Regions from separate parts of the Streptomyces sp. NPDC045695 genome, predicted to be linked through region 1. Evidence: predicted binding sites of a transcription regulator. Region 1 holds the regulator's gene; the other holds the start of a gene.
What was found. The regulator HspR, encoded in region 1, represses chaperone genes until heat shock. The targets are predictions, from matches to a motif close to TTGAGNNNNNNNNNCTCAA.
Positions count from the first base shown of each region.

Region 1 (7,775 bases):
CCTACGGTCTCGACAAGGACGACCAGACCATTCTCGTCTTCGACCTCGGTGGCGGCACCTTCGACGTGTCGCTCCTGGAGATCGGCGACGGTGTCGTCGAGGTCAAGGCCACCAACGGTGACAACCACCTCGGTGGCGACGACTGGGACCAGCGCGTCGTCGACTACCTCGTGAAGCAGTTCCAGAACGGCCACGGCGTCGACCTGTCCAAGGACAAGATGGCGCTCCAGCGTCTGCGCGAGGCCGCCGAGAAGGCGAAGATCGAGCTGTCCTCCTCCACGGAGACCTCGATCAACCTGCCCTACATCACGGCTTCCGCCGAGGGCCCGCTGCACCTGGACGAGAAGCTCACGCGCTCGCAGTTCCAGCAGCTCACCGCGGACCTCCTGGACCGCTGCAAGACCCCGTTCCACAACGTCATCAAGGACGCCGGCATCCAGCTGTCCGAGATCGACCACGTGGTCCTGGTCGGCGGCTCCACCCGCATGCCGGCCGTCGCCGAGCTCGTCAAGGAGCTGACCGGCGGCCAGGACGCCAACAAGGGCGTCAACCCGGACGAGGTCGTCGCCATCGGCGCGACGCTGCAGGCCGGTGTGCTCAAGGGTGAGGTCAAGGACGTCCTGCTCCTCGACGTGACCCCGCTGTCCCTGGGCATCGAGACCAAGGGCGGCATCATGACCAAGCTCATCGAGCGCAACACCACGATCCCGACCAAGCGCTCGGAGATCTTCACGACGGCCGAGGACAACCAGCCGTCCGTGCAGATCCAGGTCTACCAGGGCGAGCGCGAGATCGCGGCGTACAACAAGAAGCTCGGCATGTTCGAGCTGACGGGCCTGCCGCCGGCCCCGCGCGGCGTCCCGCAGATCGAGGTGTCCTTCGACATCGACGCCAACGGCATCATGCACGTCACGGCCAAGGACCTCGGCACGGGCAAGGAGCAGAAGATGACCGTCACCGGCGGCTCCTCGCTCGGCAAGGACGAGGTCGACCGCATGCGCCAGGAGGCCGAGCAGTACGCGGAGGAGGACCACCGCCGCCGCGAGGCCGCCGAGTCCCGCAACCAGGGCGAGCAGCTCGTCTACCAGACGGAGAAGTTCGTCAAGGACAACGAGGACAAGGTCCCGGCCGACGTCAAGACCGAGGTCGAGGCGGCCGTCTCCGAGCTGAAGGAGACGCTCAAGGGCGAGGACACGGCCGAGATCCGCACCGCGACCGAGAAGCTCGCCGCGGTCAGCCAGAAGCTCGGCCAGGCCATCTACGCCGACGCCCAGGCCGCTCAGGGCGCCGCCGGCGCCGCCGGTGACGCGGGCCAGGCCAAGGCCGACGACGACGTCGTCGACGCCGAGATCGTCGACGACGAGAAGCCGAAGGGTGGCGCTGCCTGATGTCGGAGGAGACCCCGGGCTTCGAGGAGAAGCCCGACGTCCCCGCCGACGCCGCTCAGGACGACGCCGAGCCGAAGGCCGCCGACTCCGCCGACACGGCGGAGGGGGCGGCCCCGGCCGGGGACACCGCACAGGACACGGCCCTGCTGGCGCAGCTGGACCAGGCCCGTACGGCGCTCTCCGAGCGCACCGCGGACCTCCAGCGGCTCCAGGCGGAGTACCAGAACTACCGCCGCCGGGTGGAGCGGGACCGGATCACCGTCAAGGAGATCGCGGTCGCGTCCCTCCTGACGGAGCTGCTCCCGACCCTGGACGACATCGGCCGGGCGCGCGATCACGGCGAGCTGGTCGGCGGCTTCAAGTCGGTGGCCGAATCGCTGGAGACGGTCGCCGCCAAGATGGGCCTGCAGCAGTTCGGCAAGGAGGGCGAGCCCTTCGACCCGACGATCCACGAGGCGCTGATGCACTCGTACGCGCCGGACGTCACCGAGACGACCTGCGTGGCGATCCTGCAGCCGGGGTACCGAATCGGCGAGCGTACGATCCGTCCCGCACGGGTCGCGGTGGCCGAGCCCCAGCCGGGCGCGGCCCCCAAGTCCGCAGGCTCCGACCCGGCGGCCGCGGAAGGCGAAGCGCCGTCGTCGTCGGAGGACGCGGATGCCCCCGACAAGGGCTGATGCACCACACGTAAAGGCACGGGAGGAGGGACACCGGGGATGAGCACGAAGGACTTCGTCGAGAAGGACTACTACAAGGTCCTCGGTGTCCCGAAGGACGCCACCGAGGCCGAGATCAAGAAGGCGTACCGGAAGCTCGCGCGCGAGTTCCACCCGGACGCCAACAAGGGCGACGCCTCGGCCGAGGAGCGCTTCAAGGAGATCTCCGAGGCGAACGACATCCTCGGCGACGCGAAGAAGCGCAAGGAGTACGACGAGGCGCGCGCGCTGTTCGGCAACGGCGGTTTCCGCCCGGGGCCGGGCGGGGGCGGCGGCTCGTTCAACTTCGACCTGGGTGACCTCTTCGGGGGCCAGCCGGGCGGCCAGGCCGGCGGTTTCGGCGGCGGTCTGGGCGATGTCTTCGGAGGTCTCTTCAACCGCGGCGCCGGCGCCGGTGCGGGCACCCGCACCCAGCCGCGCCGCGGCCAGGACATCGAGTCGGAGGTCACCCTCTCCTTCACGGAGGCGGTGGACGGGGCCACGGTCCCGCTGCGGATGTCCTCCCAGGCGCCCTGCAAGGCCTGTTCGGGCACCGGCGACAAGAACGGCACCCCCCGGGTGTGCCCGACCTGTGTCGGCACCGGGCAGGTCTCGCGGGGCAGCGGCGGCGGCTTCTCGCTGACCGACCCGTGCGCGGACTGCAAGGGCCGCGGCCTGATCGCGGAGAACCCCTGCGAGGTCTGCAAGGGCAGCGGGCGCGCCCGCAGCTCGCGCACCATGCAGGTCCGGATCCCGGCGGGCGTCTACGACGGCCAGCGGATCCGGCTGCGCGGCAAGGGCGCGCCGGGCGAGCGCGGCGGTCACGCCGGTGACCTCTACGTCGTCGTGCACGTCGGCAGCCACCCGGTGTTCGGCCGCAAGGACGACAACCTGACGGTGACCGTGCCCGTGACGTTCACGGAGGCGGCGCTGGGCGCCGACATCAAGGTCCCGACCTTGAACGGCCCCTCGGTGACGCTGAAGCTGCCCCCGGGCACGCCCAACGGCCGCACCATGCGGGCCCGCGGCAAGGGCGCGGTCCGCAAGGACGGCACCCGCGGCGACCTGCTGGTCACGGTGGAGGTCGAGGTCCCGACCGAGCTGTCGGACAAGGCCCGCGAGGCGCTGGAGACGTACCGAGAGGCGACGGAGTCGCACGACCCGCGCTCCGCCCTGTTCGAGTCCGCGAAGGGAGCATGAGCATGGACGGCCGCCGACGAACCTCCCGCTTGGGGAATGGGTACCAGCTCACCGACGAGACCCCGGTCTACGTGATCTCGGTGGCCGCCCAGCTCTCGGGCCTGCACCCGCAGACCCTCCGCCAGTACGACCGCCTCGGCCTGGTCTCCCCGGACCGTACGGCCGGCCGCGGCCGGCGCTATTCGGCCCGTGACATCGAGCTGCTCCGTACGGTGCAGGCGCTGTCCCAGGACGAGGGCATCAACCTGGCGGGCATCAAGCGGATCATCGAGCTGGAGAACCAGGTCGCCGCGCTCCAGCAGCGCGTGGCCGAGCTCTCCGCCGCGGTGGACGGTGCGGCGGCCACGCTGCGGGCCCGCGAGGCCCAGGTGCACGCCTCGTACCGGCGCGACCTGGTCCCGTACCAGCCTCCGCAGCCGGGCAGTGCCCTGGTCGTGTGGCGGCCGAGCCCCAAGCGGCCGATGGACTGACGCAGGACGCGTGCAGGTGGTTCATGTCCACCCTCAGGCTCCGCCCCTCCCAGGGCGGGGCCTGAGGCGTTTCTAGAGGCCTTCCGGGTCCAGGTCCTCGGGGTCGCAGGGCTGCCCCGGGTCGCAGGGCCGGGTGAGGATGCCGGACTGGGCGATGAGGTAGCCGAGCTGGGCGCGGCTGCCGCTGCCGAGGGTGGTGGCCAGTTTGGCGATGTGGGCGCGGCAGGTGCGCACGTTCATGCCGAGGCGGCGGGCGATGGCCTCGTCGACGTGGCCCTCGATGAGCAGCTGCGCGATGCTGCGCTGCACGCCGGAGATCCCCCCGGGCGTGCGCCGGTAGGTCACTTCCTGCTGGAGGGGCACGGCGCGGTGCCACAGCTGCTCGAACACCTTGATGAGGTAGTCGACCAGGCCCGGGTGGCGCAGTTCCAGGGCGACCCGTCGGTCGTCGCTCACGGGGATGAAGGCCACCGTGCGGTCGAAGATGATCAGGCGCTCTATCAGTTCTTCGAGCGTGCGGATCTCCACCTTGCCCGCGGAGATCCGGTCCACGTAGGCGAGCGTGCCCTGGCTGTGCCGTGCGGTGTGCTGGTACAGGGTCCGTATGCTGACCCCGCGGTCGATCAGCGGCTGGTCGCGCTCCAGCGCCTGCGTGAGGGCCTCGGAGGGCCGTGCGCCGCCCGGCTGGACGGTGAGCACCTCGGTGTGGCATTCGGCCGTCGCGAGGTTCAGCGCGGCGTTGATCCGCTCGAAGCCCTCCAGCACCGTGATGGCGTGGGTGTTGGCCGGGCTCTGTGCGCTGATGGCCAGGAAAGGCTCGAAAGTGTCGGTGAGATCTACAGCGCTGCGTCGGCGGTCCTGGATCTCCCGTTCAATCGGATGGAGCCGTTGAGCCAGGGCGACGGACGGGGGAACCGGGCGAAGCTGGTTCGCGTCATCCGGGTCGGGCTGCAGAAGGGCGAATTCAAGCAGGCAGGGGGCGTTCTGGATCTCGCTCCGGGCGATCCGGCCTGTGCTCAGCGCAGTGGCGTACAGCCGTGTTCCCTCACCGCACATGGACGTGACGGGGTGAGGATGTGTCGGCTTTGTCCCGTTTCGTGTCAAATCTCCACCCCCCAGGGTCCTGAACATGCAAGAACATGATGCATCGTCCCTGTGGCATTGACGTGCCTGAATGAGCCATCGTCTGACACGCGGGGGAGAGGATTCCATCAAGTGAGGACGAAGCCGACCATGTTCAAGAGAATGCTTCGCTCGGTGCTTGCCATAGGTTTCTCCGCCGTTGCGGTTTTTGGGGCAGTCAGCGCCGTCGAAAGTGACGCGGGGAGCGCTAGGGGCGGTCAGGGCACGACCCTGACGAGCACCGAGTTCGACACCGGCTGGACCACGGCGCCCGCGGGCAAGTACGCGGACACCGGCTGGACCAGCGGCCAGCTGGGCGGTGCCGATACAGGGTGGACCCACGCACCTGTGACGGTGTCCGCGTGACCCCCGACGACCGCGGCTTCCGCCGCGAGATGGCCTCCGCCTACCGCTCGGGGTGGCAGTTCATCGATCTCGCCACGGCCATCCCCCACCCTGGCGATTCGTTGATGGTCACCCTGTTCGGCCAACCGATCGTCATCGTGCGCGAGGAGGACGAGGACGTACGTGCCTACCGGTGCCTGCGCCGCCCGCGGGGCGCGCCGCAGCCCGTCCGCTGCGAGGTGCGCTACGGAATGGTCTTCGTCAATCTCGATCAGCGGGACCACCAGCTGTTCGAACCCGATATCACCACCGCCACCCCCCGCAGTGCCTGAAGCGATTCCCCCGTCGTCCCAGATCGCTCAGGCGCTACCCCCACACAACGGCGCCATCGTGGACCTGACCACGATGGCGCCGTTGTGATGTCCGCGTCCAGGTGTCGAACCGGACAAGGTCCAGGTGTCGAACCGGACAAGATGAAGGCTCAACGGCTCAAGCGCGCCCCATGGCCCGGTCCAGGGTGATCTCCATGACGACCCGGTCCGGATTGGGCGACGGCGTGCGCCCGTAGCGCTGCGCGTAGCGCGCCACCGCGTCGGCGACCGACGCCTCGTCCGTACGGATCACCGCGCGCCCCTCCAGCGTGGCCCAGCGGCGCCCCTCCATCTGGCACACCGCCACCCGCGCGCCCCCCGGCTGCGCCGCCTGGGCCGCCAGGATGTTGCGGACCTTCTTGCTGTGCTTGTTGCTGATCACCCGGGCGAGGCCCGCCTGCGGGTCGTACGTCACGCCCACCGGCACCACGTGGGGCGTGCCGTCCGGGCGCGGGGTGGTCAGCGTGCAGACGTGCCGCTCCTGCCAGAAGGCGAGGTACTCGGGCGTCGGGTTGAGTACGTCTTGGGACATGGCCGAAGCGTACGTCTCCCTCGTGCCCTCACCTGTCTTGAGTGGAATAGACTCAACTTTGCAGACGCTGTTTCTGTCAGACTCAGTCGTAGTGAAGTCGAACCCTCTGGAGAGGAGAAAACGCCGTGGACGCCGAGCTGACCAACAAGAGCCGGGACGCGCTGAACGCGGCCACGAGCAGGGCCGTCAAGGACGGCCACGCCGACCTGACCCCCGCGCACCTGCTGCTGGCCCTCCTCGCGGGCGAGGACAACGAGAACGTCATCGACCTGCTGGTGGCCTCCGACGCCGACCAGGCCGCCGTCCGGGCCGGCGCCGAGCGGCTGCTCGCCGCCCTGCCCAGCGTCACCGGCTCCACGGTCGCGCCCCCGCAGCCCACCCGGGAGCTGCTCGCCGTCCTCGCCGAGGCCGACGAGCGGGCCGGCGAGCTCGGGGACGAATACCTCTCCACCGAACACCTGCTCATCGCCATCGCCGCCAAGGGCGGACCGGCCGGTGAGGTCCTTTCCGCCCAGGGCGCGACGGCGAAGAAGCTGCTGGCCGCATTCGAGAACGCACGAGGAGGACGGCGGGTGACCTCCCCCGACCCCGAGGGCCAGTACAAGGCCCTGGAGAAGTTCGGCACCGATTTCACGGCGGCGGCGCGCGAGGGCAAGCTCGACCCGGTCATCGGCCGCGACCACGAGATCCGGCGCGTCGTGCAGGTGCTCTCGCGCCGCACCAAGAACAACCCGGTGCTCATCGGCGAGCCGGGCGTCGGCAAGACGGCCGTCGTCGAGGGCCTGGCCCAGCGCATCGTCAAGGGTGACGTCCCGGAGTCCCTGAAGAACAAGCGGCTCGTCTCCCTGGACCTCGGCGCCATGGTCGCGGGCGCCAAGTACCGCGGTGAGTTCGAGGAGCGGCTGAAGACCGTCCTCGCCGAGATCAAGTCGAGCGACGGCCAGATCATCACCTTCATCGACGAGCTGCACACCGTCGTCGGCGCGGGCGCCGGCGGCGACTCGGCCATGGACGCGGGCAACATGCTCAAGCCCATGCTGGCCCGCGGCGAGCTGCGCATGGTCGGCGCGACCACCCTCGACGAGTACCGCGAGCGGATCGAGAAGGACCCGGCGCTGGAGCGGCGCTTCCAGCAGGTGCTGGTCGCCGAACCCTCCGTCGAGGACACCATCGCGATCCTGCGCGGGCTCAAGGGCCGCTACGAGGCCCACCACAAGGTCGTCATCAACGACAGTGCGCTGGTCGCCGCGGCGACCCTCTCCGACCGGTACATCACCTCCCGCTTCCTGCCCGACAAGGCCATCGACCTCGTCGACGAGGCCGCGTCCCGCCTGCGGATGGAGATCGACTCCTCGCCGCTGGAGATCGACGAGCTCCAGCGCGCGGTGGACCGGCTGCGGATGGAGGAGCTGGCGCTGAAGAACGAGTCCGACCCGGCCTCGCTCGAACGCCTCGACAAGATCCGCAAGGACCTCGCGGACAAGGAGGAGGAGCTGCGGGGCCTCACCGCCCGCTGGGAGAAGGAGAAGCAGTCCCTCAACCGCGTCGGCGAGCTCAAGGAGCGCCTCGACGACCTGCGCGGGCAGGCGGAGCGGGCCCAGCGAGACGGCGACTTCGACAGCGCCTCCAAGCTGCTCTACGGGGAGATCCCG
Region 1 is NZ_JBWKJU010000012.1:203,459-211,233, reverse strand. Features, by position in the region: gene dnaK (molecular chaperone DnaK) at 1-1,388, shown strand, start outside; gene grpE (nucleotide exchange factor GrpE) at 1,388-2,065, shown strand; gene dnaJ (molecular chaperone DnaJ) at 2,105-3,283, shown strand; gene AC07DU_RS21990 (heat shock protein transcriptional repressor HspR) at 3,286-3,753, shown strand; gene AC07DU_RS21985 (helix-turn-helix transcriptional regulator) at 3,826-4,884, opposite strand; gene AC07DU_RS21980 (Rieske (2Fe-2S) protein) at 5,271-5,552, shown strand; gene AC07DU_RS21975 (pyridoxamine 5'-phosphate oxidase family protein) at 5,710-6,123, opposite strand; gene clpB (ATP-dependent chaperone ClpB) at 6,249-7,775, shown strand, end outside.

Region 2 (7,775 bases), on a different contig from region 1:
CTCCGCGCCGGCCAGGGCGAGTTCCAGCACCTGGCGCACGTCCGTCACCGGGTGCACCTCCAGCCCCTCCAGTACCTCCGCCGGGACGTCGTCCAGGTCCGCTTCGTTCCGCTTCGGAATGATCACGGTGGTCAGCCCGGCCCGGTGCGCCGCGAGCAGCTTCTGCTTGACCCCGCCGATCGGCAGGACCCGCCCGGTCAGCGAGACCTCGCCGGTCATCGCGACGTCCGTGCGGACCTGGCGCCCGGAGAGCAGCGAGGCGAGCGCGGTCGTCATGGTGATGCCGGCGCTCGGGCCGTCCTTGGGGACCGCACCCGCCGGGAAGTGGATGTGCACGCCCCGGTCCTTCAGGTCGGCGACGGGGAGCTCCAGTTCCGCGCCGTGCGAGCGCAGGAAGCTCAGCGCGATCTGCGCCGACTCCTTCATGACGTCGCCGAGCTGGCCGGTGAGGGTCAGGCCGGCCGCGCCCGTCTCGGGGTCGGCCAGCGAGGCCTCAACGAAGAGGACGTCGCCGCCCGCTCCGGTCACCGCGAGGCCGGTGGCCACGCCGGGGACGGCGGTGCGCCGCTCCGACGGGTCCTGGGCGGACTCCGGGACGTGGTGGGGCCGTCCGATGAGCCCGCGCAGGTCGTCGGCTCCGATGCTGAAGGGCAGTTCCCGCTCGCCCAGCTCGTGCTGCGCGGCCACCTTGCGCAGCAGGCGCGCGAGGGACCGTTCCAGGGTGCGCACGCCCGCCTCGCGGGTGTACTCCCCGGCCAGCTTGCGCAGGGCGTCCTCCTCCAGGACCACCTCGTCGGAGCCGAGACCGGCGCGCTCCAACTGGCGCGGCAGCAGGTGGTCGCGTGCGATGACCACCTTCTCGTCCTCGGTGTACCCGTCGAGGCGGACGAGCTCCATCCGGTCGGCCAGTGCCTCCGGGATGGCCTCCAGGACGTTGGCCGTGGCCAGGAAGACGACGTCGCTCAGGTCGAGTTCCACCTCCAGGTAGTGGTCGCGGAAGGTGTGGTTCTGCGCGGGGTCCAGGACCTCCAGCAGGGCGGCCGCCGGGTCGCCGCGGAAGTCGGAGCCCACCTTGTCGATCTCGTCGAGGAGGACGACGGGGTTCATCGACCCGGCCTCCTTGATGGCCCGGACGATCCGGCCGGGCAGCGCGCCGACGTACGTGCGCCGGTGGCCGCGGATCTCGGCCTCGTCCCGTACGCCGCCGAGCGCGACCCGGACGAACTTGCGGCCCATGGCGTGGGCCACGGACTCCCCGAGGGAGGTCTTGCCGACCCCGGGCGGGCCGACGAGCGCGAGGACGGCGCCGCCGCGGCGCCCGCCGATGACGCCGAGGCCGCGCTCGCCGCGCCGCTTGCGGACGGCGAGGTACTCGGTGATGCGGTCCTTCACGTCGCCGAGCCCGGCGTGCTCGGCGTCGAGGACCGCCCTGGCGCCCTGGATGTCGTACTGGTCCTGCGTGCGCTCGTTCCAGGGCAGTTCGAGCACGGTGTCCAGCCAGGTGCGGATCCAGGAGCCCTCCGGGCTCTGGTCACTGGCCCGCTCCAGCTTCTCGACCTCCTTCAGCGCGGCCTCCCGCACCTTCTCGGGGAGGTCGGCGGCCTCGACGCGGGCCCGGTAGTCGTCGGACTCCGCGCCCTCCTTCTCCCCGCCCAGTTCGCGCAGTTCCTTGCGTACGGCTTCCAGCTGGCGGCGGAGCAGGAACTCCCGCTGCTGCTTGTCGACGCCGTCCTGCACGTCCTTGGCGATGGACTCGGCGACGTCCTGTTCGGCGAGGTGCTCGCTGAGCCACTTGACGGCGAGGCGGAGGCGGGCGACCGGGTCGGCCGTCTCCAGCAGCTCGACCTTCTGGGCCACGGTCAGGAACGGCGAGTATCCGGAGTTGTCCGCGAGGGCGGAGACCCCGTCGATCTGCTGGACCCGGTCGACGACCTGCCAGGCGCCGCGCTTCTTGAGCCAGCTGGTGGCGAGCGCCTTGTACTCCTTGACGAGCTCGGTCACCACTCCGGGCAGCGGGTCGGGGACCGGCTCCTCCACCGTCTCGCCCTCGACCCAGAGGGCGGCGCCCGGACCGGTGGTCCCGGCGCCGATCCTGACGCGCCCGCGGCCGCGGATGAGCGCGCCGGGGTCCCCGTCGGAGAGCCGTCCCACCTGCTCGACCGTCCCGAGCACCCCGGTCCCGGCGTACGTCCCGTCGACGCGCGGCACCAGCAGCACGCGGGGCTTGCCCTGTCCCGCCGCCGCCTGCGCGGCCTCGACGGCCGCGCGCACCTCGGCGTCGGACAGGTCCAGCGGAACGACCATGCCGGGCAGCACGACCTCGTCGTCGAGTGGCAACACGGGCAGGGTGAGCGTTACGGACGTCGAAGCCATGATCTTCCCTCCGGCAGTGAAGTTGAGCTATGCCGACTCAATGCTTAGGCGCCGTCCGATGTTCCCCAACACCCGTTCGCCCGGGGCGAACAGCTGCCCCCGTCGGCACGGATGGGTGACCCCGAGGGCCGGGATGGGGGTGGCCGCTTAGCGTCGGCGGCGAAGCCCGTGTGCCGTCCGCCTACCGCGCCGCAGGCGCTCGAAAGGATCTCCATGGCAGTCGTGATGACCTTTTCCTGGCCCGAAATCACACCGGACGTCTACGACACGGTCCGTGAACGGGTGCAGTGGGAGCAGGACGCTCCGGACGGCTGCGTCCTGCACGCCGCGTGGTTCGTCGACGGCGGCCTCAACGTGATGGACGTCTGGGAGGCCGAGGAGCACTTCAGCCGGTTCATCGCCTCCCGGGTGGCCCCCGTGCTCAAGGGTGAACTGGGCGTGCAGAGCGATCCCGATCCGAAGTTCTTCCCCTTGCACAGGCGCTTCGTCGCCCCGGGCGTCAGCGGCGGCGGGGCATAAGGGACCTCACGACCGGTCCGACGGTCTGCGACGGGTCCTGGTCCCCAGGCCGAAAGGGGCGGCCTGGGGCGCGCCGACCTGGGGCGCGCCGGCCGGGAGCGGCCTCACCCGGTGGTCACGGGGAGCGCCGACGGCACGCCCCACTCGCTCCAGGAGCCGTCGTACACCGCGAGGTCCCGGTAGCCGGCGAGGTCGGCGCCGAGGGCGAGCACGCAGGCGGTCACGCCGGATCCGCAGCTGAAGTAGAGCCGCTGCCGCTCTCCGGCCACCGCCTCGATGGCCGCGCGCAGTTCGGCGGCCGGGCGCATCAGGCCGCCGGGCCGCTGGAGCTCCCCGAAGGGCAGGTTGACCGCGCCCGGCATGTGGCCGCCGCGCAGGCCGGGGCGCGGTTCGGGGGCGGTGCCGGCGAAGCGTTCGCGGGTGCGGGCGTCGAGCACCGCCGCGGCCGGGTCGGTCAGGGCGCCGGCGACGGCGGCGCTGTCGACCAGCAGCCCGGCGCGGGGCCGGGCGTTGAAGGAGCCGCGCGGGCCCTCGTAGGCGGGGCCGGTCGCCTCGACGGGCAGCCCGGCGGCCGTCCAGGCGGGCAGCCCGCCGTCGAGGACGGCGGCGCGGTCGAAGCCCATGGCGCGCAGCATCCACCAGGCGCGGGCGCTGGAGTAGAGGCCGGCGCCGTCGTAGACGACGACGGTGTCGGAGTCGTCGAGCCCGAGGGCCCGCACCGCCTCGGTGAACGCGGCGGCGCCGGGCATGGTGTGCGGAGCGGGCGCGTCGTGGTCGGACAGGGCGCCGTCGAGGTCGAACGGCCGCGCGCCGGGTATGCGCACACCGGCGCCGCGGTGGGCCCCGACGGAGGCGTCGAAGAGGACCAGCCCCGGCGCGCCGAGCCGGTCGGCCAGCCAGTCGGCCCGGACGAGCGGTCCGGGCAGCGCGGGCTGCCCTCCGGGCACGGTCAGCGGGGACGCGGCGTTCTGCGGCGCGGTCATTGGGCACCTCCGGTGTGTGCGACGTGGACCGCCCCATCCTCCCGGGCCCTCCGTCCCAACCCGCGCCCACCTGGCCTGACTCGGCCTCGCCGGGTCGGTTCCGCGGGCTCCGCCCCGGATCCGGCGCCTCAAACGCCGGCGAGGCTGGATTCGGGCGGCCTAGCCGCAGGCGCCCCGGGGGGCGTAGACCGCCACGCGGGCGCCGCGGACCTCGGTGATCGAGCAGAGGTCGAAGCGGGCGGCGAGGGTGTCCCGCTTGACCGCCTCCCGCGGGTACGGGTCCAGGGGCTGCCCCGGCGGGTCCAGCAGGGCGATGACACGGGGGGCGGCGAGCAGGGCCGCACGGATCCGGTCCGGGGGCAGCTCGGTGCCCTGGAGGCTGTGCGAAGCCGCCGGGGAGCGGTCCAGGGCCACGTCGCGCAGCCCCTCGTACGCCCCCGGCGAGGACAGCAGCCACTCGCGCCGCCGCGACGGCATGAACACCACCGCGTCCCCCGGCCCGGCCCATGCCCGGACGGCGGCGGCCACCGCGAGGACGTCGTCCTTGCGGCTCTCGGGCGTACGCAGCCACACCGACCAGAAGCCGAACGGCACCAGCAGCGCGCCGGCCAGCAGCCACGGCCACCACCCGCGGGCCTCCGCCAGCCGGGCCCCGGCCAGCAGGGCGAGCCCGACCAGCGCGTAGAGCACGTACCGGTCGACGTACCAGGGGTGGACCAGCGAGATCACCATCAGCAGGCCGGGCGGCAGCAGGGCGAGCGGCAGCGCCACCCGTACGAGCTCCCCGGACGCGCCCCGGGCGAGCAGCAGCACGGCCGCCACGAGCACCCCGTACGCCGCCCAGTCCTGCCCGCTGGGCCGCCCGAGCCAGCCGAGCTGCTGCTCGGCCTGCCACGCGCTCGCCACGGCCAGCGGCAGCAGCAGCGCCACGACGGCGGCGGCGCTCCACCGCCAGCCGCGCGAGCGCCAGGCGGTGAAGCCGTGGGCGAGCAGGGCCAGCACGGCGAACTCGTGCAGCCAGCAGCCGAGCAGCAGCACCGCCGCGTACGCCGCCCAGCGCTCGCGCAGCATCAGGTGGGTCGCCCACACCACGGCCGCGGCGACCAGGGCGTACGAGCGCCCCTCCTGGGCGTACATCTGTACGGGCGGGAGCAGCGCGTACGCCGAGCCGGCGAGCAGCGCCGCCCGCTCCCCCGCGAGCCGGTGGGCGACGGCGGCCACCCCGGCGGCCGCGAGGGCGGTGGCGGCGACGGAGGGCAGCCGCAGGGCCCACAGGCCGCCGTCCCAGGTCTGGAAGACGGCGTGCATGAGCAGGTAGTACAGCCCGTGGACCGCGTCTACGTGGCCCAGCAGCTCCCAGATCCCGCCGAGCGGCCGGTGGGCCACCTGCCAGGTGACGGACTCGTCTCGCCACATGCTGGCTCCCCGCTCCAGACCCCAGAGGCCGAGGACCGCGGCGAGCAGCGGCGGGAGCAGTCGCCAGGGGGCGATCCGGGTGATGTCGGCCTCCGGAAGCTGTCGGAACGGGTGTGCGCACTCCATACTCGGGGTTGGACCCCAGTGCCTGCGGAGGTGGGTGTGCGCGCGTTCCGGTCGGTGGCGGCGGTGCTCCTGCTGCTGCTCGGTGCGGTCCTGGTGGCGGGATGCGGGCCGACCGGTTCCGGGAACGGCGACGGCGCGCCCCCGAAGGCAACCCCGCAGGCGCCCTCGCAGGCACCCCCGACAGCCTCCACGGCGACGGGTCCGAGCACGGCCCCCGCCCCCGGCGCGAGCCCGTCGGCCGAGCCGCTCCCCGACCCCGCCGCGACCCTGGTCCGCGTCACCCGCAGCGGCGGCTTCGCCGGCCAGACGCACACGCTCGTCGTCGAGGGCGACGGCTCGTGGACCCGGCTGGACGCCAAGGCGGGGCCGCAGGGCACCGGAAAGCTGTCCGAGGCCGGGCTGGCCGCCCTGCGCACCGCCCTCCGGGAGGCGGACTTCGCCCGGCTGCCACGGCTCTCGACGGGCGGCCCCAAGATCTACGACGGGTTCTTCTACGCGTTCGCGCACGGCGGCTTCGAGGTGGCGGGTGACGAGGGGTCCCTGCCGCCGACCCTGACGAAGGTACTGGACGCGCTGCCGCCGTTCACGGCGGCCCAGGACGGCTCCTCCTGATCACGATGCGGCCTTGATTTAGCCCCGATTCCGCCCGGGACACCCGGTACATCCCCTTCCATTTGCAGAGGTCCCGCACATTTGCCGTGACTCCACCCCACGTAGCCGCAGGCCAGTGCCTCCTCTACGCTGCACCCCATTCACGCGGGATCTTCAGGGGCGGAAATGGAACAGACGCACACCACTCACAACGGCGCCGCAGCGACACCCGGCACCCAGCGGCGTGTGCTCGTCGTCGAGGACGACCACACCATCGCCGAGGCCATCGCGGCCCGCCTGCGCGCCGAGGGCTTCCAGGTGCAGACGGCCCCGGACGGCCCGGCCGCCGTGGCCGCGGCCGAGAGCTGGCTGCCCGAGCTGCTGGTCCTGGACGTCATGCTGCCCGGCTTCGACGGGCTGGAGGTCTGCCGCCGGGTCCAGGCGCAGCGGCCGGTCCCTGTGCTGATGCTCACAGCGCGGGACGACGAGACCGACCTGCTGGTCGGTCTCGGGGTCGGCGCGGACGACTACATGACGAAGCCGTTCTCGATGCGCGAGCTCGCCGCACGGGTCCACGTACTGCTGCGGCGGGTGGAGCGCGCGACGATCGCGGCGCACGCCCCGCGCGGGGCCACCCTGCGCCTGGGCGACCTGGAGATCGACCACGCGCAGCGCCGGGTCCGGGTGCAGGCCGAGGACGTGCACCTGACGCCGACCGAGTTCGACCTGCTGGTGTGCCTGGCCGGGACCCCCCGGGCGGTGCTCTCGCGGGAGCAGCTGCTGGCCGAGGTGTGGGACTGGGCCGACGCGTCCGGGACCCGTACGGTCGACAGCCACATCAAGGCCCTGCGCCGCAAGATCGGCGCGGAGCGGATCCGTACGGTCCACGGCGTCGGGTACGCCCTGGAGACCCCGGCCCAGGCATGAGCGGCCGGCCGGCGCAGCAGCAACGGCAGAGGCAGCAGCAGAGGCAACGGCAGCGGTCCTCCGGGGGCCTGCGGCCCTTCTCGCCCTTCTCGATCAAGACCAAGCTGGGCACCCTCGTGGTGGTCTCGGTCTTCATCACGACGGGCCTGCTGCTGGTGGCCCTGCGCACCGACACCGAGCTGCGGTTCATCACGGTCTTCTCCGTGATCGCCTCGATGCTGATCACCCAGTTCGTGGCGCACAGCCTGACGGCGCCGCTGGACGACATGACGACGGTGGCCCGGGCGATCTCCCACGGTGACTACACCCGGCGGGTCCGGGAGGCGGGGCGCCGCGACGAGCTGGGCGACCTGGCCTCCACCATCAATCTGATGGCGGACGACCTGGAGGCGGTGGACCGCCACCGCAAAGAGCTGGTCGCCAACGTCTCGCACGAGCTGCGCACGCCGATCGCGGCGCTGCGGGCGGTGCTGGAGAACGTGGTGGACGGGGTCTCGGCCGCCGATCCCGAGACCATGCGGACGATGCTGAAGCAGACCGAGCGCCTGGGGCGGCTCGTGGAGACGCTGCTGGACCTGTCCCGGGTCGACAACGGGGTGGTCCCGCTGCGGGCGCGCCGCTTCGAGGTGTGGCCGTACCTCTCGGGCGTGCTGAAGGAGTCGGGGCTGGCGGCGGCCGGCCGGCCGGGGCTGCTCTCCGGTTCGGGCGGGCACACCCGCAACGACGTGCACCTGCACCTGGACGTGTTCCCGTCCGAGCTGTGGGCGTACGCGGACGCCGAGCGGCTGCACCAGGTCGTGGCGAACCTGATCGACAACGCGGTCAAGCACAGCCCGCCGC
Region 2 is NZ_JBWKJU010000004.1:49,714-57,488, reverse strand. Features, by position in the region: gene lon (endopeptidase La) at 1-2,373, opposite strand, end outside; gene AC07DU_RS09175 (hypothetical protein) at 2,587-2,892, shown strand; gene AC07DU_RS09170 (sulfurtransferase) at 2,997-3,875, opposite strand; gene AC07DU_RS09165 (glycosyltransferase family 39 protein) at 4,035-5,417, opposite strand; gene AC07DU_RS09160 (hypothetical protein) at 5,454-6,029, shown strand; gene AC07DU_RS09155 (response regulator transcription factor) at 6,195-6,935, shown strand; gene AC07DU_RS09150 (HAMP domain-containing sensor histidine kinase) at 6,932-7,775, shown strand, end outside.
Region 2: lon (endopeptidase La) is a predicted target of HspR. The motif match lies at 2,396-2,414, and genes of this name have one in related genera.